DNA from 4 places in the Rugamonas sp. GW822-FHT03B10 genome. Region 2 is predicted to be linked to each of the others. Evidence: predicted binding sites of a transcription regulator. Region 2 holds the regulator's gene; each other region holds the start of a gene.
What was found. The regulator sigma-54, encoded in region 2, starts transcription at its own class of promoters, with help from an activator protein. The targets are predictions, from matches to a motif close to TGGCANGNAANCTGCTTT.

Region 1 (5,847 bases), on a different contig from region 2:
CGGTGCCGCGCACGGTGTACACGGCCACCTCCTCGCCCGTGCTCAGCGTTGCGCGCAGGCGGCACTTCTCGCGCAGCTCGTACGGCAGCACCAGCTGGGCCGCGATGGCGGCGGTGCCGGACGGCGGCAGTTTGGTATGCAATGTCAGCATGGATTCCTCGACGGTTCAGAACAGGAAGTAGCGCTGCGCCATCGGCAGCACGGCCGCCGCCTCGCACACCAGCAGCTCGCCGTCGGCGCGCACTTCATAGGTTTCGGGATCGACCTCCATCACCGGGGTGGCGCCGTTGTGGATCATGTCGGTCTTGCGCAGCGCGCGCATGTTTTTCGCCACGATCAGCGTCTTGTTCAATTTGAGCTGCTCGCCGATGCCGGCGTCGAACGCGGCCTGCGAGACGAAGGTGAACGATTTTTTCAGCCCGCCGCCGAAGGCGCCGAACATCATCCGGTAGTGCACCGGCTGCGGCGTGGGGATGGAGGCGTTCGGGTCGCCCATCTGCGCCGCCGCGATCATGCCGCCCTTGAGGATCAGCGACGGCTTGACGCCGAAGAAGGCCGGCTTCCACAGCACCAGGTCGGCGATCTTGCCCGCTTCCAGCGAGCCGACCGCGTGCGCGATGCCGTGGGTGATGGCCGGATTGATCGTGTATTTGGCCACGTAGCGCTTGACGCGGAAGTTGTCGTTGCGGGCCGTGTCGGGCGCCAGCGGGCCGCGCTGCGTCTTCATCTTGTGCGCCGTCTGCCAGGTGCGCATGATCACCTCGCCCACGCGGCCCATGGCCTGCGAATCGGACGACATCATCGAGATCGCGCCCAGGTCGTGCAGGATGTCCTCGGCGGCGATGGTCTCGCGCCGGATGCGCGACTCGGCGAACGCCACGTCCTCGGCGATGGCCGCGTCCAGGTGGTGGCACACCATCAGCATGTCCAGGTGCTCGTCCAGCGTGTTGACGGTGAACGGGCGGGTGGGATTGGTGGACGACGGCAGCACGTTGCCCTGCCCCACCGCCGCGATGATGTCGGGCGCGTGGCCGCCGCCCGCGCCCTCCGTGTGGAAGGTGTGGATGGTGCGGTCCTTGAACGCGGCCAGCGTGTTTTCCAGGAAGCCGCCCTCGTTCAGGGTGTCGGTGTGGATGGCCACCTGCACGTCCATGCGGTCGGCCACGGACAGGCAGTTGTCGATGGCGGCCGGGGTGCTGCCCCAGTCCTCGTGCAGTTTGAGGCCGATGGCGCCGGCCCGCACCTGCTCCTCCAGCGGCGCCGGCAGGCTCACATTGCCCTTGCCGAGGAAGCCCAGGTTCATGGGGAATGCGTCGGCCGCGCCCAGCATCGCGTGCAGATGCCACGGGCCCGGCGTGCAGGTGGTGGCCGAGGTGCCGGCCGCCGGGCCGGTGCCGCCGCCGATCATGGTCGTCACGCCGCTCATCAACGCCTCCTCGATCTGCTGCGGGCAGATGAAGTGGATGTGGGTGTCGACCCCGCCGGCCGTGACGATCATGCCCTCGCCCGCGATGATCTCGGTGGCGCCGCCGATGGCCATCGTCACGTCGGGCTGGATGTCGGGATTGCCGGCCTTGCCGATGGCGGCGATCATGCCGTCCTTCAGGCCGATGTCGGCCTTCACGATGCCCCAGTGGTCGACGATGACGGCGTTGGTGATGACGGTGTCCATCACGTGCGCGTGCACGCGCTGCGACTGGCCCATGCCGTCGCGGATCACTTTGCCGCCGCCGAACTTCACTTCCTCGCCATAGGTGGCGTAATCGTGCTCGATCTCGATGAACAACTCGGTGTCGGCCAGCCGGATGCGGTCCCCCTTGGTGGGACCGAACATCTCCGCGTAGGCCTGGCGCGAAATGGTCGCCATGTCAGCTCCTGGGTGGAGAGGATTTCAGTTTGCCCTGCACCGCGCCGTTGAAGCCATAGACCTCCTGGTCGCCGGCCAGTCTGACCAGTTCAACGGTGCGCTGCTGGCCCGGTTCAAAACGGACGGCGGTGCCGGCCGCGATATTGAGGCGCATGCCATACGCCTTCCAGCGCTCGAACGCCAGCGCGGAATTGGCCTCGAAAAAATGGAAATGCGAACCGACCTGTATCGGCCGGTCGCCACGATTCTGGACCACCACCGTGGCCGTCTCGCGTCCCGTGTTCAATCCGATTGCGCCCTCTTCGAGCAGATATTCGCCTGGGATCATGAAGGGCTCCTTAAAAATGACAAAAAAAGTGCACGTCGGCGGCCGGGTGGGCCGCCGCGCGCGGAGAGCGGGCCGAGATCGTCGGCCCGCTCACGGGATCGGGTGATGCACGGTCACCAGCTTGCTCCCGTCCGGGAACGTGGCCTCGACCTGGATATCGGGGATCATCTCGGGCACGCCCTCCATCACGTCGGCGCGGGTCAGGATCCTGGCGCCGTCCGACATCAGCTGGGCCACCGTCCTGCCATCGCGCGCGCCTTCCATGATGGCGCAGGTGATGAGGGCGATCGCCTCCGGATAATTGAGCTTCAGGCCGCGCGCGAGGCGGCGCTCGGCCAGCAGGCCGGCCGTGAAGATCAACAGCTTGTCTTTTTCGCGTGGGGTCAGGTCCATGACGGTTCCAGTTCAGGTTTGCCAGATGCGCGGCGTGACGGCCTCGCGCCCGAGCAGATGGGGGCGCACGGCGCGCCACACGGTGAGCATGATGCGGCGGGCCGCCTCGCTGTCGTCGCCTAGATGGCGCGCCACCAGCACGCCCTTGGTTTGCGTGATGCCGAACCAGGCCTCGTCCGCCAGCGCGGCGCGCAAGTCCGCCAGCACGGAAGCGGGCAGCGGCGGGCCGATGGCGATCAGCGTGGCGCAGACGGTGTGGCCATTGAGCGTAAGCGGGCTATCGAGCCGGCCGCCATTGAGCGCGCCCTGCTCCCACCAGATCAATTTGTCGTCGCGGTGGATGCGGGTGCGCTGCGCCACGCGGCCGGTGGCGAAGGTCTCGCCCGACGCGCGCCGGCCCATGCACACGATGTCGCAGCCGATGTAGCGGGCGTCGGCCGCCAGGGTGATGGTCTGTTCCAGCGCCACGTCGGCCTGGTCGAAGAAGATGGCTTCCTGCGGCAGCCATTCGAGCGACGCGCCCTGTTCCACGTCCAGCCGCAGTTGCTGGCGCGAGCGCCTGCCGTTGGCCTTGTACCACTTGGCCGCGCCGGGCGTGCTCAGCAAGGCGTGCGCATGCGCGCCCACGGTGGCGGTGATGGAAAGCTGGTCGCCCCCGACCACGCCGCCCGGTGGATGGATGATGATGGCGTGGCACACGGCGCCGCCTTCCGGGTACAGCGGCTTTTGCACCCGCAGCGGGCCGCAGTGCGTATTGTCGGTCAGGCGGGTGGTGCCGGCATCGTCGGCAAATCCGAGCGCGAGACTGGCCTGCCAGGCGCTGTGGCTGGCGGACAATCCTGTCGGGGCGATGCAATCAGGCATGGTAGGGTAATCAAGTGACGACCCTTACTGATGAGCAATATGCGTGCCAGCGTTTATGTTCAGTTAACCATGCTTTGAGTCAACTTCCCGCACTGGCTTGGTTAGCTTGCACCAATTCCGTGCGGAGAAGGTCGTTCGTGCGGCGATCCGCTATTCGAACGCCTCCCACGATTCCTCCAACCGTGCCGGCCGGATCAGGGTCGGCGCCGGACGCGCACGCGCGGCCAGTTGCACCGGCGCCGGCGTCGCCTGGCCGGCCAGCTTGAACACGCTGACCATCTGCGTCAGATGGGCCGCCTGCTCCCGCAACGCCTCGGCGGCGGCGGCGGCCTCCTCGACCAGCGCGGCATTCTGCTGCGTCACCTGGTCCATCTCACTGATGGCCTGGTGCACCTGGCCTATGCCAAGGCTCTGCTCATGGCTGGCCGCGCCGATCTCGCCCATGATGCCGGCGACGCGCTTGACGCTGTCGACGACGTCGGCCATCGTGCTCCCGGCCCGCTCCACCAGCTTGCCACCGGCATCGACCTGCTGCACCGAATCGTCGATCAGGACCTTGATCTCCTTGGCCGCCGTGGCGGAGCGCTGGGCCAGGTTGCGCACTTCACCCGCCACCACGGCGAAACCGCGTCCCTGCTCGCCCGCGCGCGCCGCCTCCACGGCCGCATTCAACGCCAGGATGTTGGTCTGGAAGGCGATGCCGTCGATCACGCTGATGATGTCGACGATGTTGTTGGACGCGGTGTGGATGGCTGCCATGGTGTCGACCACCTGGCTCACCACCTCGCCGCCCTGCACGGCGACGGCCGAGGCCGAAGCGGCCAGCTCATTGGCCAGCCGCGCGTTGTCGGTGTTCTGGTGCACGGTGGCCGTCAATTCCTCCATCGACGAGGCCGTCTCCTCCAGCGAACTGGCCTGGTGCTCGGTGCGGGCCGACAGATCCTGGTTGCCTTCCGCGATGTCGGCCGTGGCGGCGGCGATCGCCTCGGTGCCGTGGCGCACCTCGCCGACCAGCCGCGTCAGGCTGGCGTTCATGTCGTGCAGCGCCTGCATCAGCTGCCCGGTTTCATCGCGCGAATGGACTTCGATGCGGCTGCTCAGGTCACCGGACGCCACCGTGCGGGCGATCTCGACGGCCCGTCGCAGCGGCCGGGTGATGCTGTTGCTGACCACATAGCTAAAGCCGGTGCCCAGCACCATCGCCAGCCCGGCCAGCGTCAGCATGATGGTCGCGCCGCTGCTGTATTCGTGCGCCACCTCGGCGCCGCTCTTTTCCATCAGCTGGCTGCCCAGCTTGATGAGGTTCTCGACCTGGGCAAAGTACACCTTCTGCTTGCGCAGCAACTCGCCGCGCAAGATCGCGGTCGCTTGTTCCTTGTTGCCGGCCGCGAGCTGTTGAAGAAACGCATCCTGGCTGACACGGTAGTCGCCGCGCGCCTGCACCAGCTGGGCAAAAATTTCCCGCCCCTTGGGCGTGGACAACAGCTTGTCCAGCAGCGCGATATCGGCGCTGACCTCGACGCGGATGGCTTCGATGGAATCGAGGTCATTCTTGATCTGCCGCGGATCGTCGGTCAGCAACAAGTCGCGCAAGGTGATCGCGCTGCCGCTGATACCCTGCAAAATCTTGTTGGCGATGGCGACCTTGGGGTAACGGTCCTTGACGATCAGTTCCGTGCTCTCGTTCAGCGCGCTCAGGCGCGTCACGCCCAGCACCGTCACGCCGGCCAGCAGCAGGATCAGCCCAAAAAAGCCGATGGTCAGGCGGGTGCCCACTTTGAGGTTATTTAGCAACATGTTTTCTACTCGATCAGTTCTTGAAGGCGCCAAAGCGGCGTGAACGGGTGTCGCGGGCGCACGGATGGCGCGCATCACACCGGGTTGGGCGCGACCATGGGGGACGGTCGCGGAGACAACGGAGGTATAGCGTCTGTAGCCTTGTGAACTACTAACATATTAGTGATTACAGCATGTAACTTGCTCTCAGTCAACTGATATACTTGAGCAAAACCCTCAACATTACATGGAGCACCGATGAATAGCCCGATCCCGTTTCCCGATTTGCCTCAGCTCATCGGACGGACCAGGGAAAGCCTGATGCAGTATTTCCGGCCGCTGCTGCACCAGTTCGGCATCTCGGAGCAACAGTGGCGCATCCTGCGCGGACTGGCCGAACACGGCGCGCTGGAACCGCGCGAACTATGCCGGCAATGCGGCATGGTCAGCGCCAGCATGACCGGCGTGCTGGCACGCATGGAAAAGGGCGGACTGGTGGTGCGCCGCCCCGTCGCCGGCGACAAACGCCGCGTCATGGTGCGGCTCGACGCCCAGGGACGCGAGGTCGTGGCGCAGTTGCTGCCGCTGATATTGGGACAGTACGAGCACATCGAGCAGG
Region 2 (5,847 bases):
AAACCGGCCGCCATGAAGGCGCCGGTGGCCACCATCGAGCGCGGCGACAGGCGCGACAGACCGCACACGCCGTGGCCGCTGGTGCAGCCCGAACCGTAGCGGGTGCCGAAGCCCACCAGCAGACCGGCCGCGATCAGCGTGCCGCTGCCGGCGTCGATCTGCACGGCGGGCAGGCCCGCCACCAGGCTGTAGGCCAGCGGCGCGGCCACCAGCCCGCCCACGAACGCGAGGCGCCAGCCGATGTCGCCCGCGCGCGGGCGCAGCAGCCCGCCAGCGATGCCGGCGATGCCGGCGATGCGGCCGTTGAACAGCAGCAGCAGGGCCGCCGACAGCCCGATCAGCGCGCCGCCGATCAGCGCGCCCCACGGCGTGAAGAGATTCCAGGCGATAGTCATAATGTGGCTCCTTGGCCGTCGTCATTGCAAAACTGCTGGTACAGCACCTGCAGCACCGCCAGCGCCGCCGGGCTGGCTATCCGGTAAAAAATCTGCTTGCCTTCGCGCCGCGTGCTCACCAGCTCCTCCTGGCGCAGCACCGTCAGCTGCTGCGACAGCGTGGGCTGGCGTATGCCGGTCAACTCCTCCAGCATGCCGACGCTGTATTCGTCCTGCGTCATCTGGCACAGCAGCAGCAGCCGGTCCGGGTTGGCCAGCGCCTTGAGCAGGCCGCTGGCCTGACCGGCCTTGGCCCGCAAATGATCGATATCGATGGTCGCATCGTCCATGCGTCCTCCCTTGCGATTGGTTACAGCGAACATTATACCTAAATATATATTATGTGCGCATAAAATTTCAAGTGGCCGTTTGAACAGGCGAGACGACGTGGTCGACATCCGCGGCAAGAAGGTGGGCGTGATCGGCGGCGGCGGCAACATCGCCATGGCGCTGTTCGCCGGCTGCGTGGCGCGCAGCGCGCCGCCCGGAGGCAATACGGTTTATACCGTTTATATTGTTTTATCGTATCGGCCCGCCGGCGCGGGGCGCAAAAAAGGGCGCCAGATGCGCCCTTTGTTTGGTGTGCCGGGGACCGTCTTATGCGGTGGCGGCGGGTTCGAAGGTGTCCGGCAGATGCTTGATGGCGTCGTGGCCGTGTTCCTGAACTTTGGCTTTGTATTTCATGACCTGGCGATCGAGCTTGTCGATCAGGGTGTCGATGGCGGCGTACAGGTCCTGCGACAGGCTCTCCACGTACACGGTCTTGCCCGACATGCGCAAATTGATTTCGGCCTTCTGGCGCTTCTCTTTCTCGGTGAGGTTATCTACGGTCAGGATGACAGCAATATCAATCACTTGATCGAAGTGGCGTTTGACGCGCTCCAGCTTGTTCTGCACGTATTCGCGGATCGCTGGGGTCACTTCGAGATGATGTCCACTGATGGTGAGATTCATACACACTCCTAAAGATGATGTCGCTGGCGGTTAGTGCCGCGCCCATTGCGGCCGGGCGCGCAGGAACCAGATAACTACAAAGATTTACGGAGACTGACTGGCGGGATCTTCAACGCTTCGCGATATTTGGCAACAGTCCGTCGCGCAATCACCATGCCTTGTTCTCCCAGCATGTCCGCAATCTTACTGTCGGATAAAGGATTTTTAGGGTCTTCTGCTCCTGTCAATTGCACGATCAGTGCCCGTATCGCCGTCGAGGAGGCTTCTCCCCCCGCTTCCGTGGCGACATGGCTACCGAAGAAATATTTCAACTCAAACATGCCATGCGGGGTCAGCATATATTTTTGAGTTGTTACCCGAGAAATAGTGCTCTCGTGTAGTCCCAGTGTATCAGCTATTTCGCGCAACACAAGGGGCCTCATGGCGACCGCGCCATGCGAGAAGAAATTCTTTTGCCGCTCCACGATCGCCTGCGCCACGCGCAGGATGGTGTCGAAGCGCTGGCGCATGTTCTTGATCAGCCACTTGGCCTCCTGCAGCTGGGCCCCCATGGCGCCCTCGCCCTTGCCCTGCTTGAGCAGGTTGGCGTACATGGCGTTCACGCGCAGGCGCGGCATCACGTCGTTGTTCAGGCTCACCTGCCAGCCGTTGCGGGCCTTCTTGACGATCACGTCCGGCACCACGTAGTCCGACACGTCCGACGCGAACGCGGCGCCCGGATGCGGATTGCACTGGCGGATCACGGCCTGGGCCTCGCGCAGGTCCTCCTCGTCGCACTGCAGGGCCTTCTTCAACTTGTTGAAGTCGCGCTGGGCGAACCAGGCCAGGTGCTGCTCGACGATGGTCAGCGCCATGCGCCGCGTCACCAGCGGCACGTGCGGCATGCGCTTGATCTGCAGCGCCAGGCATTCGGACGCGTTGCGCGCGCCCACGCCCACGGGGTCGAAACTTTGCAGCAGGGTCAAGGCGGTGTGCAGTTCCTCGGGCTCGATCGCCAGCTCCTCGGGCAGGCGCGCCAGGATCTCCTCCAGCGGCTCCTCCAGGTAGCCGTTCTCGTCGAGCGCGTCGATGATGATCTCCACCAGCGCCCGGTCGCGCGTCTCCAGCACCGTCACCCGCATCTGCTCCATCAGGTGCTCGCGCAGCGTGCAGTGGTTGGCCTCGAGCTGGGGCCGGGCGTCCTCGTCGTCGGAGGTCTTGGCGCGGCCGGCCTCGCCCCAGTCCATCTCGCCCTCGGGCGCGCCGTCGCCGTCGCCGCCCTCGTACGGTTCGGCCTCGGCCGGCGCGGCGGCGTCCTGCTGCTGGCCGGGCGGACCTTCGGGCGCCGCCTCGGCCGGCGCGCTCTGCTGGCTGATGGCGCCGTCGGCCAGCAGCCGCACCGAGTGGTCGAGCGGATCGTCGAGCCGCTCCAGCAGCGGATTATCGGTCAACAACTGTTCCAGTTCCTGGTGCAACTCCAGGGTGGACAATTGCAGCAGACGGATCGATTGCTGCAGTTGCGGGGTGAGCGCGAGGTGCTGCGAAGTGCGCAGTTGCAATGACTGTTTCATGGCTTGACTTACATACCTTACATACGGAAGTGTTCACCCAGATACACGCGACGCACCGACTCGTTGGCGATGATGTCGTCCGGCCGGCCTGACGCCAGTACCGTGCCCTGGTTGATGATATACGCGCGGTCGCAGATGCCCAGCGTTTCGCGCACATTGTGATCGGTGATCAACACGCCGATGCCGCGTTCCTTGAGGAAGCGCACGATGCGCTGGATCTCAATCACGGCGATCGGGTCGACCCCGGCGAAGGGTTCATCGAGCAGCACGAAGCGGGGGTTGGTGGCCAGTGCGCGCGCGATCTCGACCCGGCGCCGCTCGCCCCCGGACAGGGACAGCGCCGGATTGTCGCGCAGTTTCTCGATTTGCAGGTCGGCCAGCAGGGTATTGAGCCGTTCATCAATTTGCGCCTTGGATAAAGGCTTGCCGTTCACTTGCTGGATCTCCAGCACGGCGCGGATGTTCTCCTCCACCGTCAGCTTGCGGAACACCGACGCCTCCTGCGGCAGGTAGGACAGGCCCATCACGGCGCGCCGGTGGATCGGCAGCGACGAGATGTCGACGCCGGAGATGTCGATCGTGCCCGCGTCCGACGGCACCAGGCCGACGATCATGTAGAACGAGGTGGTCTTGCCGGCGCCGTTCGGCCCCAGCAGGCCCACCACTTCGCCGCACTCGACCTGCAGCGACACGTCGTGCACCACCTGGCGCTTGCCGTAGCTCTTTTGCAGACCGCGCACGATCAGGGTACTGCCGCAGCGTTGGGTCTCCATCGTCATTTCCCCGCCGGCGGCACGGACGCGGCCGGGGCCGCGCCCTTGTTGGACGGCTGGATCACCATGGTGCCGCGGCCGGCGCCGGGCTTGCTCTCGCCGCTGGCCGTGTTCTTGACGGCGAAGAATTCCTTGCGGCTGTCGTAGGAGATGAACTCGCCGCGCACCTCGTCGCTCGGCTTGCCCGCCTCCAGGCGCCGGATCTGGGCGTTCGAGAACAGCTTGACCAGTTCCGTCTTGCCGTCGTACTCGATGCGGTCGGCCTGGCCCTCGACCCACTGGTCGCCCTCGCCGTCGCGCTTCTGGCGGAACGTGGCGGGGGTGCCGGGGGTGCTGGTCATGGTCACGTACTGGTAGCCCTCAGGGTCTTCCTTCATCACGGCCTTGGGCGACTTCATCTGCAGGGTGCCGCGCGTGAGGATCACGTTGCCGATGGCGGTCTTGGTCTGCTTGACGTCGTCCACCTCGAGCTGGTCGAACTTGATTTCGGTGGGCTTGCTGGAGTCCGCCTTTTCCGCGTGGGCCAGCCCGGCCGCCGCCCACAACAGGGCGGCCGACAGGATAAATTTGTTCATTGCGAGTCCGTTCTATGTCAATGCGCCGCCCGCGGCGGCACGTGGATCTGGCCACGGCCGCCCAGCTGGATCTGGCGCGTGGCGTTGTCGGCCTTCATGCCGGTGCCGCTGGCGCTGGAGGCGCCCAGTTGCAGGGTGACCGGCTGGTCCGTTTCCATTTTCTCGTCGTCCGGGTACAGCGTCAGCGCGGACGTGTTCATCCGCATGGCCTGGCTGGTGGCCGTGGCCGGACGGTCGACCCGCACGTCGCCGCTTAGTTTGACGCGGCTGTTGTCCTGGTCCACGCGCGCCCGCTCGGCGCGCACGTTCATCGGCGGCTGGTCGCCCGACAGGCTGTGCACGGTCGGGCGCTCGACGTCGGACGAATCGTCGGCCGGGTGGTGGGTCAGCTTGTCGCCGGCGATGATGTAGCTGGGCTGGCCCGCCTGGTCCAGGCGCACGAAGCTGAAGCGCTCGATGATGTAATCGGGCTCGTTGCGGTGGCTGTCGGCCTCGGCCTGGCGGCCCGCCTGGTTGACCACCTGCACCAGCCAGAACGTGCCGAGCGCGAACGCCACCCCGAACAGCATGATCAGGGTCATGCGCCAGCGGTATGCCGTTTTCTTGTGCATGATGCCGCCTCAGACCAGGAACTGGGCCATGATCTTGTCGTAGTTGCCCTGCGCCCGCAGCAGGAATTCGCACACTTCGCGCACGGCGCCACGGCCGCCGGCCGCCTCCGTCACGTGGTGCGCGCGGCCGGTCACGTCGGCGCGGCCATTGGGCACGGCCACCGCGAAACCGACCCGGGTCAGGATCGGCAGGTCGACCACGTCGTCGCCGATGAAGCCCACCTGGTCGGCCGTCAAGCCCGTCTTCTCGAGCAGCGCGTTGAACGGGGTCAGCTTGTCGTGCCCGCCCTGGTGCAGGAAGGCGATGCCGAGGTCGGCCGCGCGCTTGACCACCTGCGGCGACACGCGCGCGCTGATGATGGCCGTCTGCACGCCCGACTCCTGCAGCAGCTTGATGCCGAGGCCGTCGTGCACGTTGAAGGTCTTCAGGGCCTCGCCGTCGGCGCCGTAGTGCAGGCTGCCGTCGGTCAGCACGCCGTCCACGTCGAAGATCATCAGTTTGACCTTGGCGGCGCGGGCCACGTTCTCCAGTTTGTAGGCTTCCTTCATCAGATCACCTTGGCGCGGGTCAGGTCGTGGATGTGCAGCGCGCCCACCAGCTTGCCCTGCTCGTCCACCACCAGCATCTGGTTGATGCGGAACTGCTCCATCACGGCCACCGCGTCCACCGCCAGCTTCTCGGCCGTGATGGTGCGCGGGTTCGGATGCATGACGTCGCGGATCACGACCCGGGTGAAGTCCTGCACCTTCTCGATCATGCGGCGCAGGTCGCCGTCCGTGAACACGCCGATCGGGCGCTCGTCGGCGTCGACGATGGCCGTCATGCCCATGCCCTTCTGGGTGATCTCCAGCAGCGCGTCGGTCAGCTTGACGTCGGCCGTCACGCGCGGCACGTCGGCGCCGCTGCGCATCACGTCGCGCACGTGGGTCAGCAGGCGCCGGCCCAGCGC
Region 3 (5,847 bases), on a different contig from region 2:
TTTGTGGTGGCTTCCGCTGCGGAATGGTCTGGGGAATGGAAACCAATGAAAGCCAGTTACACGATTTATTCCGGTGAGCTCGCCGAGCGAGAGGCGCCGACGGCGAGCCAGCGCACGATGACGGTGGCGATTGAAGGGCCGGCTGCTAAGGAAGTGTTCGATTCGATAGCGCCGGATATTCGTCCGCTTTGCAGTCAAGAAAAAGGCGATCGAGAGAGACAGAAAGTTGGTGTCGATTGCATCTACAGTCGTAAAGGAAGTGAATACCGTTGCTGGATCGGCCTCAATTTGCGAACCGGCGAGAGCATCCCGACCGTTAGCTGTTGATGTCATATCTTCCGCTTGCAGAGCTTGATGCGGCCAGAATTTTTTGCTTCGATGCGCCCCAGGAGGGGCGCATTGTTTTGTGGAGATCACTTTGATATACCTGCTCATATAGCAGCTTGAGTTTAGCTTACGAGGGTTTAACCCCGCACAGCCGCCTCGATCGCGGCCACGTCGATCTTCTGCATCTTCATCATCGCGTCGAACGCGCGTTTCGCCACCTCGCCACCCTGCGTCATCGCCTCGGTCAGCACGCGCGGCGTGATTTGCCACGACAAGCCCCATTTGTCCTTGCACCAGCCGCACGCGTTGGCCGAGCCGCCGTTGTCGATGATCGCGTTCCAGTAGCGGTCGGTTTCCTCCTGGTCGTCGGTGGCGATCTGGAACGAGAACGCTTCGTTGTGTTTGAAAACATCTCCGCCATTGAGGCCCAGGCACGGGATGCCGCAGACCGTGAATTCGACGGTCAGCACATTGCCCGCTTTACCGCCCGGAAAATCGGACGGCGCGCGGTGGATGCCGCCGACTGAGCTGTCGGGGAAGGTGCGGGCATAGAAGTGTGCGGCTTCTTCCGCGTCATGGTTGTACCACAGGCAGATCGTATTCTTTGCCATCATTGTTCTCCTTTGTTGGTCATCACCAGGGCTGGTCCGCACGCGCCATAACGCGCCGTATCCCGTCCTGCGACCTAGCTTACTCCCGTTAGCAAATAAGCAGCATCCGCTTCATGCGTCCCGGTGCCATCTCCGCGTTCGAATCACACCCGCTCAAGCTGCCGGCGCCCCTGCCTCTCAAGGGCACTTCCGGCCATTTGACAAATTTGTCCAACGACGGTTTACCGCTTAACGAATTTGTCGAGCCAGGCATGAATCTTCCAGTTTGCGTTTATTGCATTTTCCTTTTAAATCAATAGCTTGCGAAGTGGCACGGCGCTTGCTAAATAGCTGGAAAAAGACATGCGATCTTTTTCTGTCGGCGACAGCCGGCAAACCGATTTCACAGGAGACAGCCATGAAACGAGCAGCCCATCTGCGGGCTGGCGGTGGTACGCCAGCCTTGTCCAATACGCCCCGGTCCGGCTTCAGCCACGGCCACGCGGCGTCATCCCCATCACGATCCGGCCGCTGCCGCCATCCCCACCGTTCCCACTGACGGCCGGAGGCGATCGTGACCACTTTCAACATAACGGTCAGTGAAACCCAGGAAGTCTTTTCCTGCCCCGACGACAAGTCGGTGCTGGAAGGGATGGTTCGCCTGGGCAAGCGCGGGATTCCGCTCGGCTGCCGCGGCGGCGCCTGCGGTGTGTGCAAGGTGGAGGTGCTGTCCGGCCGCTACGCGCAAAAGCCGATGAGCCGCTGCCACGTCGATGCGGACGATGAACGCGAGGGCAGGGTGCTCGCATGCCGCATCACCCCGAGCACGGACCTCGAAATCCGCGTGCTCGGCCACATGAAACGCGCAGTACTGGACCAGCCTTCCAGCAAACAGGCTTGACCCAGCTTTTCTTATTACAACCAGGAGACTTCAAATGGCAATGACAGGTGTTTTACGTCCAGGGCATGTACAAATCCGCGTTCTCGATCTGGATGAAGGCGTGCGCCACTACCGCGACGTGATGGGCATGGAGGAAACCGGCCGCGACGAGCAAGGCCGCGTCTACCTCAAGTGCTGGGACGAGATCGACCACGCCAGCGTCGTGCTGCGCCAGGCCGACCGCGCCGGCCTGGACTTCATCGGCTTCAAGGTGCTGAATGTGAAGACGCTGAACCAGCTCGAAGCGGACCTGAAGGAATACGGCGTCAAGACCGAGCGCATCCCCGCGCGCGAGATGCTGGAAACGGGCGAGCGTGTGCGCTTCGTGGTCGCCACCGGCCACACCATCGAGCTGTACGCGGAGAAGGCGCCGCACGGTAACGGTTGCGGTGCCGTCAACCCCACGCCGTGGAGCCCGCAGTCGGAGCGCGGCATCGCGCCGCGCCGCCTCGACCACGCGCTGCTGTACGGCCCCAACATAGAGGAAGTGCGCAAGCTGTTCGTGGACGTGCTGGGCTTCACGCTGGTCGAACACATCCTCACCCCGGACGGCAAGGCCAACCAGGTGGTGTTCCTGAGCTGCTCGATCAAGTCGCACGACATCGCGTTCGGCGAATACCCGGAGCCGGGCAAGCTGCACCACTGCTCGTTCCTGATGGACAGCTGGGACCACGTGCTGCGCGCCGGCGACATCATGTCCATGCACAAGGTGCCGGTCGATATCGGCCCGACCCGTCACGGCGTCACGCGCGGCTGCACCATCTACGCGTTCGACCCGTCGGGCAACCGCTTCGAGACGTTCAAGGAAGACCGCACGCCGTATCCGGACCACGCGCCGCTGACCTGGACCTTCGATGGTCTGATCGTCGAAGGTGGCCTGGACTATGTGCAGCGCAAGCTGCATGAATCCTTCCTGACCGTGGTCAGCTGAGAGGCCGCCATGCAACCCGTTCTGGACACGGCCACGCCGTCCCGCACGCTCGACACCACGCGCCGCTTCGTGCGTCCGCGCGGCGGGCGCGGAAAGGGCTTCATCGAGTTCGAGTTCGCCATCGGCGAGCCGGAACTGTTCGTCGAGCTGATCCTCACCCCGGACGCCTACGCGGAATTCTGCGAGGCCAACCAGGTGGAAGTGCTGCCGGCGTCCGCGCCGTCCGACACGCCCGACGACTGGGACTGGCGCCTGTCCGATGCGACCGCGCACCCGTTCAAGTCCACCGATGCATAACCATCTTATTTGAGAACCACCATGCAAATCGATCTGCAAACACTGAGCATCCAGCCCCTGCGGCAAACCTTCGACCACCTGGCGCGCCGCTTTGGCGACAAGCCAGCCTCGCGCTACCAGGAGGGCAGCTACGATATCCAGGCCGCCGAGAACCTGCACTATCGCCCCACTTGGGACCCGAGCCAGGAACTGTACGACGCCTCCATCACCAAGATCGTGATGGCCGACTGGTACGCGTTGAAGGACCCGCGCCAGTTCTACTACAACACCTACACGCTGGCCCGCGCCCGCCAGCAGGACACGGCCGAGGCCAACTTCAGCTTCGTCGAATCGCGCGGCCTGGCCGACGCGCTGCCGGACAACCTGAAGGAGGCGGCCCTGCGCGTGCTGGTGCCGCTGCGTCACGCGGCCTATGGCGCGAACCTGAACAACACCTTCATCTGCGGCTACGGCTACAGCACCATCTTCACCCAGCCGTGCATGTACCACGCGATGGACAACCTGGGCATCGCGCAGTACCTGTCGCGCCTTGGCCTGCTGCTGGAGGGCACGGACGCGCTGGCCGAGGGCAAGCGCGCCTGGATGACCGACGACGCGTGGCAGCCGCTGCGCCGCTACATGGAGGATTGCCTGGTGCTGCGCGATCCGTTCGAGCTGTTCGTGGCGCAGAACGCGGCGATGGACGGTTTGCTGTACCCGCTGATCTACGAGCGCGTGGTGGACGACACCTGGTCCACGGCCGGCGGTTCGGCCGTGGCCATGCTCACCCAGTTCATGAACGACTGGTTCGACGAAACCCGCAAGTGGGTCGATGCCGTGCTGCGCACCGCCGCGGCGGAGTCGGCGCATAACCGCGCCGTGCTGCAGGACTGGACCCAGAAGTGGAGTAACCGCGCGGCGAGCGCGTTGCTGCCGGTGGCCGGTCTGGCGCTGGGCGCGGAGGCCGACGAGGTGCTCGGCGAGGAAGTGGCGGCCTTCAAGGCGCGTATGAACAAAATCGGCATCGAAGTCTGAGGAGGCACCATGTCCACTGTATTTATCGCACTGCAAGCGAACGAAGCGACCCGTCCCATCATCGACGCCATCCTGGCCGACAACCCGGAGGCCACCATCAAGCGCGATCCGGCCATGGTCAAGATCAACGCCCCCGGCCACCTGGTGATCCGCCGCAGCTCCATCGAGGAGCAGACCGGCGCCCATTTCGATCTGCAGGAACTGCAGGTCAACCTGATCACGCTCAGCGGCAACGTCGACGAGACGGAAGACGAACTCACGCTCCACTGGAACAATTAAGGAATCACGACATGGATACCAAAGTCACCAAGCCCAAGCTGGGCCTGAAGGAAAAATACCGTTTGCTGACCCGCGACCTGGCCTGGGAAACCAGCTACCAGCCGCAGGAGGAGGTGTACCCGTACGCGCGCTACGAGGGCATCAAGATCCACGACTGGGAGAAGTGGGAAGACCCGTTCCGCCTGACCATGGACTCGTACTGGAAATACCAGGCCGAGAAGGAGCGCAAGTTCTACGCCGTGATCGACGCGCACGCCCAGAACAACGGCCACCTGAACATCACGGACGCGCGCTACCTGAGCGCGCTGAAGATCTTCCTGCAGGCGATCAGCCCCGGCGAGTACGCGGCGCACAAGGGCTTCTCGCGCGCGGGCCGCGAGTTCCCCGGCGTGGGCACGCAGGTGGCTTGCCAGATGCAGGCCATCGACGAGATCCGCCACGCGCAGACGCAAATCCATGCGCTGTCGAACTACAACAAGTACTACAACGGCTTCCACGCCTTCGCCGACCAGCGCGACCGCATCTGGTACACCTCGGTGGCGCGCTCGTTCTTCGACGACGCGATGTCGGCCGGCCCGTTCGAATTCATGATCGCCATCGGCTTCTCGTTCGAATACGTGCTGACCAACCTGCTGTTCGTGCCGTTCATGTCCGGCGCCGCCTACAACGGCGACATGGCCACCGTCACCTTCGGCTTCTCGGCCCAGTCGGACGAGGCGCGCCACATGACGCTGGGCCTGGAGTGCATCAAGTTCATGCTGGAGCAGGACCCGGACAACCTGCCCATCGTGCAGGGCTGGATCGACAAGTGGTTCTGGCGCGGCTTCCGCGTGCTGGGCCTGGTCAGCACCATGATGGACTACATGCTGCCCAAGCGCGTCATGTCGTGGCGCGAGGCGTGGGAGATCTACGGCGAGGAGAACGGCGGCGCGCTGTTCCGCGACCTGGCGCGCTACGGCATCCGTCCTCCCAAGGGTTGGGCCGACGCCGGCGAGGCGATCGACCACATGTCGCACCAGTTCATGCTGGGCCTGTACCAGTGGAGCTTCGGCACCGCCTTCCACAGCTGGATTCCGTCCGAGGACGACATGGAATGGCTGTCGGCCAAGTACCCGACCACGTTCGACAAGTACTACCGGCCGCGCTGGAAGCACATCAAGAAGCTGGCCGACGCCGGCACGCCGTTCAAGAACTTCGGCCTGGCCAAGCTGTGCCAGTGCTGCCAGCTGCCGTCCGTGTTCAACGAGCCGGGCGATCCGACGCTGAGCTGCCACCGCGAGACCGAGTACAAGGGCGAGAAGTACCACTTCTGCTCGGACCACTGCCAGGACATCTTCGAGAACGAGCCGGAGAAGTACATCCAGGCCTGGCTGCCGATGCCGGCGCTGTTCCAGGAGCTGGGCGGCGACGTGGGCGCGTGGATGGACTGGGTCAGCCTGAAGGATGGCGTGGACAACGGCGATTTCGTC
Region 4 (5,847 bases), on a different contig from region 2:
CAAGCCAGCCTGGATCGCTTCGCAACGGGCCACGCCCATGTAGACCACCAGCGTCAGCCGGCTTTGGGCCAGCGCGACCCAGTTCGGCTCGGACGCGGCGTCCTTGCCATGGCCCGTGACGAACACGGCGCCCTGGCTCCAGGCCCGGTGCGTGAGCGGCACACCGAGCGTACCGGGCGCGGCCAGCCCGCTGCTGATGCCGGGCACCACTTCGACGGCGATGCCGTGCGCCTTCAGCGTGGCGCGTTCCTCGCCGCCGCGGCCGAACAGATAGGGATCGCCGCCCTTCAGCCGCACCACGTGGTGGCCCGCGCGGGCTTCGGCCACCATCAGCCGCTCGATGAATTCCTGCGGCGTCGATTCGCAGCCGCCGCGCTTGCCCACCTCGATCACGCGCGCGTGGGGCGCGTGCACCAGGATCTCCGGGTTCACGAGGTCGTCGATCAGCACCACGTCGGCGCGGGCGATGGCTTTCACGGCCTTGATGGTCAACAGGTCCGGGTCGCCGGGACCGGCGCCCACCAGGGTGACACTGCCTTGATCATGCATGGTGCTCTCCTCAGAAAGTTGCGGTGTCGGCCGGGGCCTGGGCCCGGTGCCGGATAGGGAACGCGGCGGCGTAGGCGCGCGGGTCGCGACCATCCCAGACGATGCCGTCCATAAGCTTGGAACTGCGCAGCATGCTGTCGGGCACGGGCGTGCCGCTCATCTCGGCGGCCTGGCGGTACAGGCCGATCTGGTGCACATGGCTGGCCACGGCCAGGTATTCGGGGTCGCGCGTGATCAGGCCCCAGCGCCGCAGCTGGGTCATGAACCACATGCCGTCCGACAGATAGGGGAAGTTGGCCGCGCCGTCCGCATGGAATTGCAGGCAATACGGGTCTTGCCAGCTCTTGCCCAAGCCATTCTCGTAATGACCGAGCGCGCGTGGCGCGATCACGTCGCGGCTGGTGTTGACGTAGCTGTGGCCGGCCAGGATTTCCAGCGCGGCCAGCTTGTTGGCCGGCGACGCTTCGATCCACTTGCCCGCGTCCAGCACGGCCGCCACCAGCGCGCGGCAGGTGTTCGGATGGTGCTTGACGAAGGCGGCCGTGGTGCTCAGCACTTTCTCCGGGTGGTCGGGCCAGATCTGCTGGCTGGTGGCGGCCGTCACGCCCACGCCGTCGGCCACGGCGCGGTGGCCCCACGGTTCGCCGGCGCAAAAGCCGTCCATGTGGCCGGCGCTCAGGTTGGCCACCATCTGCGCGGGCGGCACCGTGATCACGCGCGCGTCGCGTATCGGATCGACGCCGTGCGCGGCCAGCCAGTAGTACAGCCACATGGCATGGGTGCCGGTGGGGAAGGTCTGGGCGAAGGTGTAGGTGCGCGGCGCGCCCTGCATCAGGGCCGCCAGCGAGGGGCCGTCCACGGCGCCCTGCTCGGCCAGCCGGCGCGACAGCGTGATGGCCTGGCCGTTGCGGTTCAGGTTCATCAGGATCGCCATGTCCTTCTGCTGCCAGCCCACGCCGAGCTGGGCGCCGTAGACCATGCCGTACAGCAGGTGGGCCGCATCCAGCTCGCCGCTGACGAGCTTGTCGCGCACGCCGGCCCACGACGGCTCCTTGCGCAGCACGATCTTGATGCCGTATTTCTCGTCCATGCCCAGCACGGAGGCCATGACCACGGTGGCGCAGTCGGTCAGTGGATTGAAGCCGATCTTGACGGTTTGCTTTTCCGGTCGCAAGGCGCTGCTCATGGCCGCGCTCCGGTTGGCTGGGTTCGCATGTGGGTACATGTCATCGCAGTGCTCTCCATCGACAAATAAAAAGGCGCCCTTCCCGGCATGCTCGCTGGCATGCGGTGCAGACGCCCTTGTCTCGTGCAGCCCGGCCGCCGTTGGCCGGACCCGCTACGGTATGAAGTGCAAGGACCATGCCATGCGTTGCAGGGGCGTTACGCGGCGTTCGGGGGGAAAAGATGGGGCGGCAGGCACGCAATGCGCACCGTTTCTGTGCCGCGCACCATTTTGGACAGCGTTCAGCCCAGCAAGTCCTCGACATCGAGGATGCGCTGCGCGATCTCGGCCAGCTTGAGGTTCTTGTTCATGGCCATGTTGCGCAGCTTTTGGTAGGCCTGGTCTTCGGTGAGCCGGTGGCGCGCCATCAGCAAGCCCTTGGCGCGCTCGATCACCTTGCGCTCGGCCAGCTTGTGCTTGGTGTCCGACAGTTCCGTGAGCAGCTTCTGCTCCTGCCTGAAGCGCGCCAGCGCCACGTTGAGCACGGGCTTGATGCGGTCGGCCTTGAGACCGGCGACGATGTAAGCGCTCACTCCGGCGCGCATGGCCTGTTCCATGGACTGCTGGTCCTCGCTCTCCGTGAACAGCACGATGGGGCGGCGCTCGTCGCGGGTGGCCACGACAATGTGTTCAAGCACGTCGCGGGCGTCCGATTCGGCGTCGATGATGATCATATCGGGCTGCAACTGGGCGATCTGCTCGGGCAGATGCATGTCGGCCGGCAGCGAGGCGACGATGTCGTAGCCGGCCTCCAGCAAGCCCTCGCGCAGGGCCTGGGTCCGCGCCGCCTGGGCGCGCTGGGCCACGTCGCCCGCGTTGGCGGCCGTGATGACGGTGTTGACGATGACGATACGTAGATTGCGCATGGCTGATTGTGGTGGCAGCCGAGTATTCAAGGCGTGCAAAAGTTAAACTTCATGCAGCTTAACGTAAGCAAGAACCGCACCACGCGCTGAGGGGAACGCCGGGGCGGACGGCATGGCCGACCGCCCCGGCGACGGCGTTAGGCCGCCTGTTGGCCGTACTTTTGCAGGCGGGCGGCCAGACGGGGTGCCAGGTCTTCGGCGGAAGTCACCGTCATTTCGAGGTCGTTCAGCAGGCCATCCTTGAGGCCGTAGACCCAGCCGTGCACGGTCAGTTGCTGGCCGCGGTCCCACGCATCCTGCACGATGGTGGTCTGGCACACGTTGACCACCTGCTCCACCACGTTCAATTCGCACAGGCGTTCCGAGCGGGCGGCGGTGTTGAGCACGTCACCGAGGTAACGCTCATGCTTCTGGTTCACGTCCTGCACGTGGCGCAGCCAGTTGTCGGCCAGGCCCACGCGGGCGCCCGTCATGGCCGCGTGCACGCCCTTGCAGCCATAGTGGCCCACGATGATCACATGCTTGACCTTCAGCACGTCGATGGCGAACTGCAGCACGGACAGGCAGTTCAGGTCCGAGTGCACCACCACGTTGGCAATGTTACGGTGCACGAACACGTCGCCCGGCGCGAGGCCCAGCAGTTCGTTCGCGGGCACCCGGCTGTCGGAACAACCGATCCACAGATATTCGGGCGAAGCCAGTTGCTCCAGGCGTTTGAAAAACTCGGGATCGCGATTGACCTCCGATTCGGCCCACTGGCGGTTGTTACGCAGCAGATCTTGCAGGGGGGAATTACCGATCACTTGCTCGCTCATTTCGTCCTCTCTACATAATAAAACCGCCGTTCTGTCCCGGAGGGCATGGCGGCGGTCTGTCTGTGGACGCCGAAGCGTCCTGGATGTGTGGAGCGAATTCTACCTGAAATTACTCAAAGAAGTCTTTGACCTTGTCTTTCCAGGTTTTGCTCTGCGGGCTGTGCTTGGCGCCGCCCTCGGTGGTGGCCTTCTCGAACTCGCGCAGCATGTCCTTCTGCTTTTCCGTCAGCTTGACCGGGGTTTCCACGGCCACATGGCAGAACAGATCGCCGGCGTAACCGGAACGCACGCCCTTGATGCCCTTGCCCTTCAGGCGGAAGGTCTTGCCCGACTGGGTGCCTTCGGGAATCGTGAACGACACCTTGCCCGACAGCGTGGGCACTTCGATGTCGCCGCCCAGGGCCGCCTTGGCGAACGAGATCGGCATTTCGCAATGCAGGTCGTCGCCTTCGCGCTGGAACACCGGATGCGGCTTGATGTGGATCTCCACGTACAAGTCGCCCGACGGCCCGCCGTTGGTGCCCGGTTCGCCGTTGCCGGACGAGCGGATGCGCATGCCGTTGTCGATGCCGACCGGAATCTTCACCTCCAGCGTCTTGTTGCGCTTGATGCGGCCCGCGCCGCCGCAGGGCGAGCACGGATCGGTGATGATCTTGCCCGTGCCGTGGCACTTGGGGCAGGTCTGCTGGATGCTGAAGAAGCCTTGCTGCATGCGCACCTGGCCGTGGCCGCCGCAGGTCGAGCAGGTCGACGGCGAGGTGCCGGGCTTGGCGCCGGAACCGTGGCAGGTGTCGCACTTGTCCCACGACGGCACGCGGATCGTCGTGTCGAAGCCGTGCGCGGCCTGTTCCAGCGTGATTTCGAGGTTGTAGCGCAAGTCGGCGCCGCGGTACACCTGCGGGCCGGCGTTGCGGCCGCGGCCGCCGCCAAAGATATCGCCGAAGATGTCGCCGAACGCGTCGCCGAAGCCGCCCGCGCCGCCGCCGAAACCGCCGCCGCCACCCATGTTGGGATCGACGCCGGCGTGACCATAACGGTCATACGCTTCGCGCTTCTCCGGGTTGGTCAGCATCTCGTACGCTTCTTTGACTTCCTTGAACTTTTCTTCCGACTCTTTGCTGTCCGGATTGCGGTCCGGATGGTATTTCATCGCCAGTTTGCGATAAGACTTCTTGATCTCGTCTTCCGTGGCATTTTTTGCGACACCGAGTGTCTCGTAGAAATCACGCTTTGCCATGTTGTCGGCACCTTGCTGTATTTACTGATGTACTGATTATGCGAAAAAGCCGAGCGACCACCATCAGGCTCGCCCGGCTCGGCAGGAGAGCGCGGCGCAGGGGAGCCCCACGCCGCGCGGATGCCTGGATTACTTGCTGTCCTTGACTTCCTTGAAGTCGGCATCGACCACGTCGTCCTGCGGCTTGGCCTGCTCTTGCGCGCCAGCGTGCTGCTGCTGGGCGCCTTCGCCGCCGGCCGCGGCCTGCTGCGCCTGCATGTCGGCGTACATCTTCTCGCCCAGCTTCTGGGACGCGGTCGACAGCGCCGCCACCTTGGCGTCGATCTCGGCCTTGTCGCCGGACTTGATCGAACCTTCCAGCTCGGTGATGGCCGCTTCGATCTTCTCCTTCTCGCCCGCTTCCAGCTTGTCGCCGTATTCGGTCAGCGACTTGCGGGTCGAGTGCACGAGGGCGTCGGCCTGGTTGCGCGATTCGGCCAGTTCCTTGATCTTCTTGTCCTCTTCCGCGTTGACTTCGGCGTCCTTCACCATCTTCTGGATTTCCGCTTCCGTCAGGCCGGAGTTGGCCTTGATGGTGATCTTGTTTTCCTTGCCGGTGGCCTTGTCCTTGGCGCCCACGTGCAGAATGCCGTTGGCGTCGATGTCGAAGGTCACTTCAATCTGCGGCGTGCCGCGTGCTGCCGGCGGGATGCCTTCCAGATTGAATTCGCCCAGGCCCTTGTTGCCGGCCGCGATCTCACGCTCGCCCTGGTAGACCTTGATGGTCACGGCGGGCTGGTTGTCGTCGGCGGTCGAGAACACTTGCGAGAACTTGGTCGGGATGGTCGTGTTCTTGTGGATCATCTTGGTCATCACGCCGCCCAGCGTTTCGATGCCCAGCGACAGCGGGGTCACGTCCAGCAGCAGCAGGTCCTTGCGCTCGCCCGACAGCACGGAACCCTGGATGGCGGCGCCCACGGCCACGGCTTCGTCCGGGTTCACGTCCTTGCGTGGATCCTTGCCGAAGAATTCCTTGACCTTCTCCTGCACCTTGGGCATACGGGTCATACCGCCGACCAGGATGATGTCATCGATGTCCGACACTTTCACGCCGGCATCCTTGATTGCAATGCGGCATGGCTCGATGGTGGCGTTGATCAGCTCTTCCACCAGCGA

Region 1: the regulator sigma-54 is predicted to act here: its motif matches at 3,484-3,501, upstream of AC1RQG_RS24520 (urease accessory protein UreD).
Region 3: the regulator sigma-54 is predicted to act here: its motif matches at 1,247-1,264, upstream of AC1RQG_RS25030 (2Fe-2S iron-sulfur cluster binding domain-containing protein).
Region 4: the regulator sigma-54 is predicted to act here: its motif matches at 1,900-1,917, upstream of AC1RQG_RS14105 (CmpA/NrtA family ABC transporter substrate-binding protein).

Annotation. Positions count from the first base shown of each region.
Region 1 covers NZ_JBXANP010000022.1:52,877-58,723, reverse strand. Annotated here, with positions in the region: gene ureE (urease accessory protein UreE) at 1-151, opposite strand, end outside; gene ureC (urease subunit alpha) at 167-1,867, opposite strand; gene AC1RQG_RS24530 (urease subunit beta) at 1,869-2,195, opposite strand; gene AC1RQG_RS24525 (urease subunit gamma) at 2,286-2,588, opposite strand; gene AC1RQG_RS24520 (urease accessory protein UreD) at 2,601-3,452, opposite strand; gene AC1RQG_RS24515 (methyl-accepting chemotaxis protein) at 3,603-5,249, opposite strand; gene hpaR (homoprotocatechuate degradation operon regulator HpaR) at 5,487-5,847, shown strand, end outside.
Region 2 covers NZ_JBXANP010000001.1:498,056-503,902, reverse strand. Annotated here, with positions in the region: gene AC1RQG_RS02305 (YeeE/YedE family protein) at 1-395, opposite strand, end outside; gene AC1RQG_RS02300 (metalloregulator ArsR/SmtB family transcription factor) at 392-724, opposite strand; gene hpf (ribosome hibernation-promoting factor, HPF/YfiA family) at 1,032-1,388, opposite strand; gene AC1RQG_RS02290 (RNA polymerase factor sigma-54) at 1,463-2,938, opposite strand; gene lptB (LPS export ABC transporter ATP-binding protein) at 2,956-3,711, opposite strand; gene lptA (lipopolysaccharide transport periplasmic protein LptA) at 3,714-4,286, opposite strand; gene lptC (LPS export ABC transporter periplasmic protein LptC) at 4,304-4,897, opposite strand; gene AC1RQG_RS02270 (KdsC family phosphatase) at 4,907-5,446, opposite strand; gene AC1RQG_RS02265 (KpsF/GutQ family sugar-phosphate isomerase) at 5,446-5,847, opposite strand, start outside.
Region 3 covers NZ_JBXANP010000024.1:37,918-43,764, forward strand. Annotated here, with positions in the region: gene AC1RQG_RS25020 (hypothetical protein) at 1-327, shown strand, start outside; gene AC1RQG_RS25025 (VOC family protein) at 465-941, opposite strand; gene AC1RQG_RS25030 (2Fe-2S iron-sulfur cluster binding domain-containing protein) at 1,492-1,818, shown strand; gene AC1RQG_RS25035 (catechol 2,3-dioxygenase) at 1,853-2,788, shown strand; gene AC1RQG_RS25040 (phenol hydroxylase subunit) at 2,798-3,085, shown strand; gene AC1RQG_RS25045 (aromatic/alkene monooxygenase hydroxylase subunit beta) at 3,107-4,099, shown strand; gene AC1RQG_RS25050 (MmoB/DmpM family protein) at 4,109-4,378, shown strand; gene AC1RQG_RS25055 (YHS domain-containing protein) at 4,390-5,847, shown strand, end outside.
Region 4 covers NZ_JBXANP010000007.1:223,042-228,888, reverse strand. Annotated here, with positions in the region: gene cobA (uroporphyrinogen-III C-methyltransferase) at 1-549, opposite strand, end outside; gene AC1RQG_RS14105 (CmpA/NrtA family ABC transporter substrate-binding protein) at 560-1,735, opposite strand; gene AC1RQG_RS14100 (ANTAR domain-containing response regulator) at 2,017-2,640, opposite strand; gene can (carbonate dehydratase) at 2,778-3,455, opposite strand; gene dnaJ (molecular chaperone DnaJ) at 3,565-4,692, opposite strand; gene dnaK (molecular chaperone DnaK) at 4,822-5,847, opposite strand, start outside.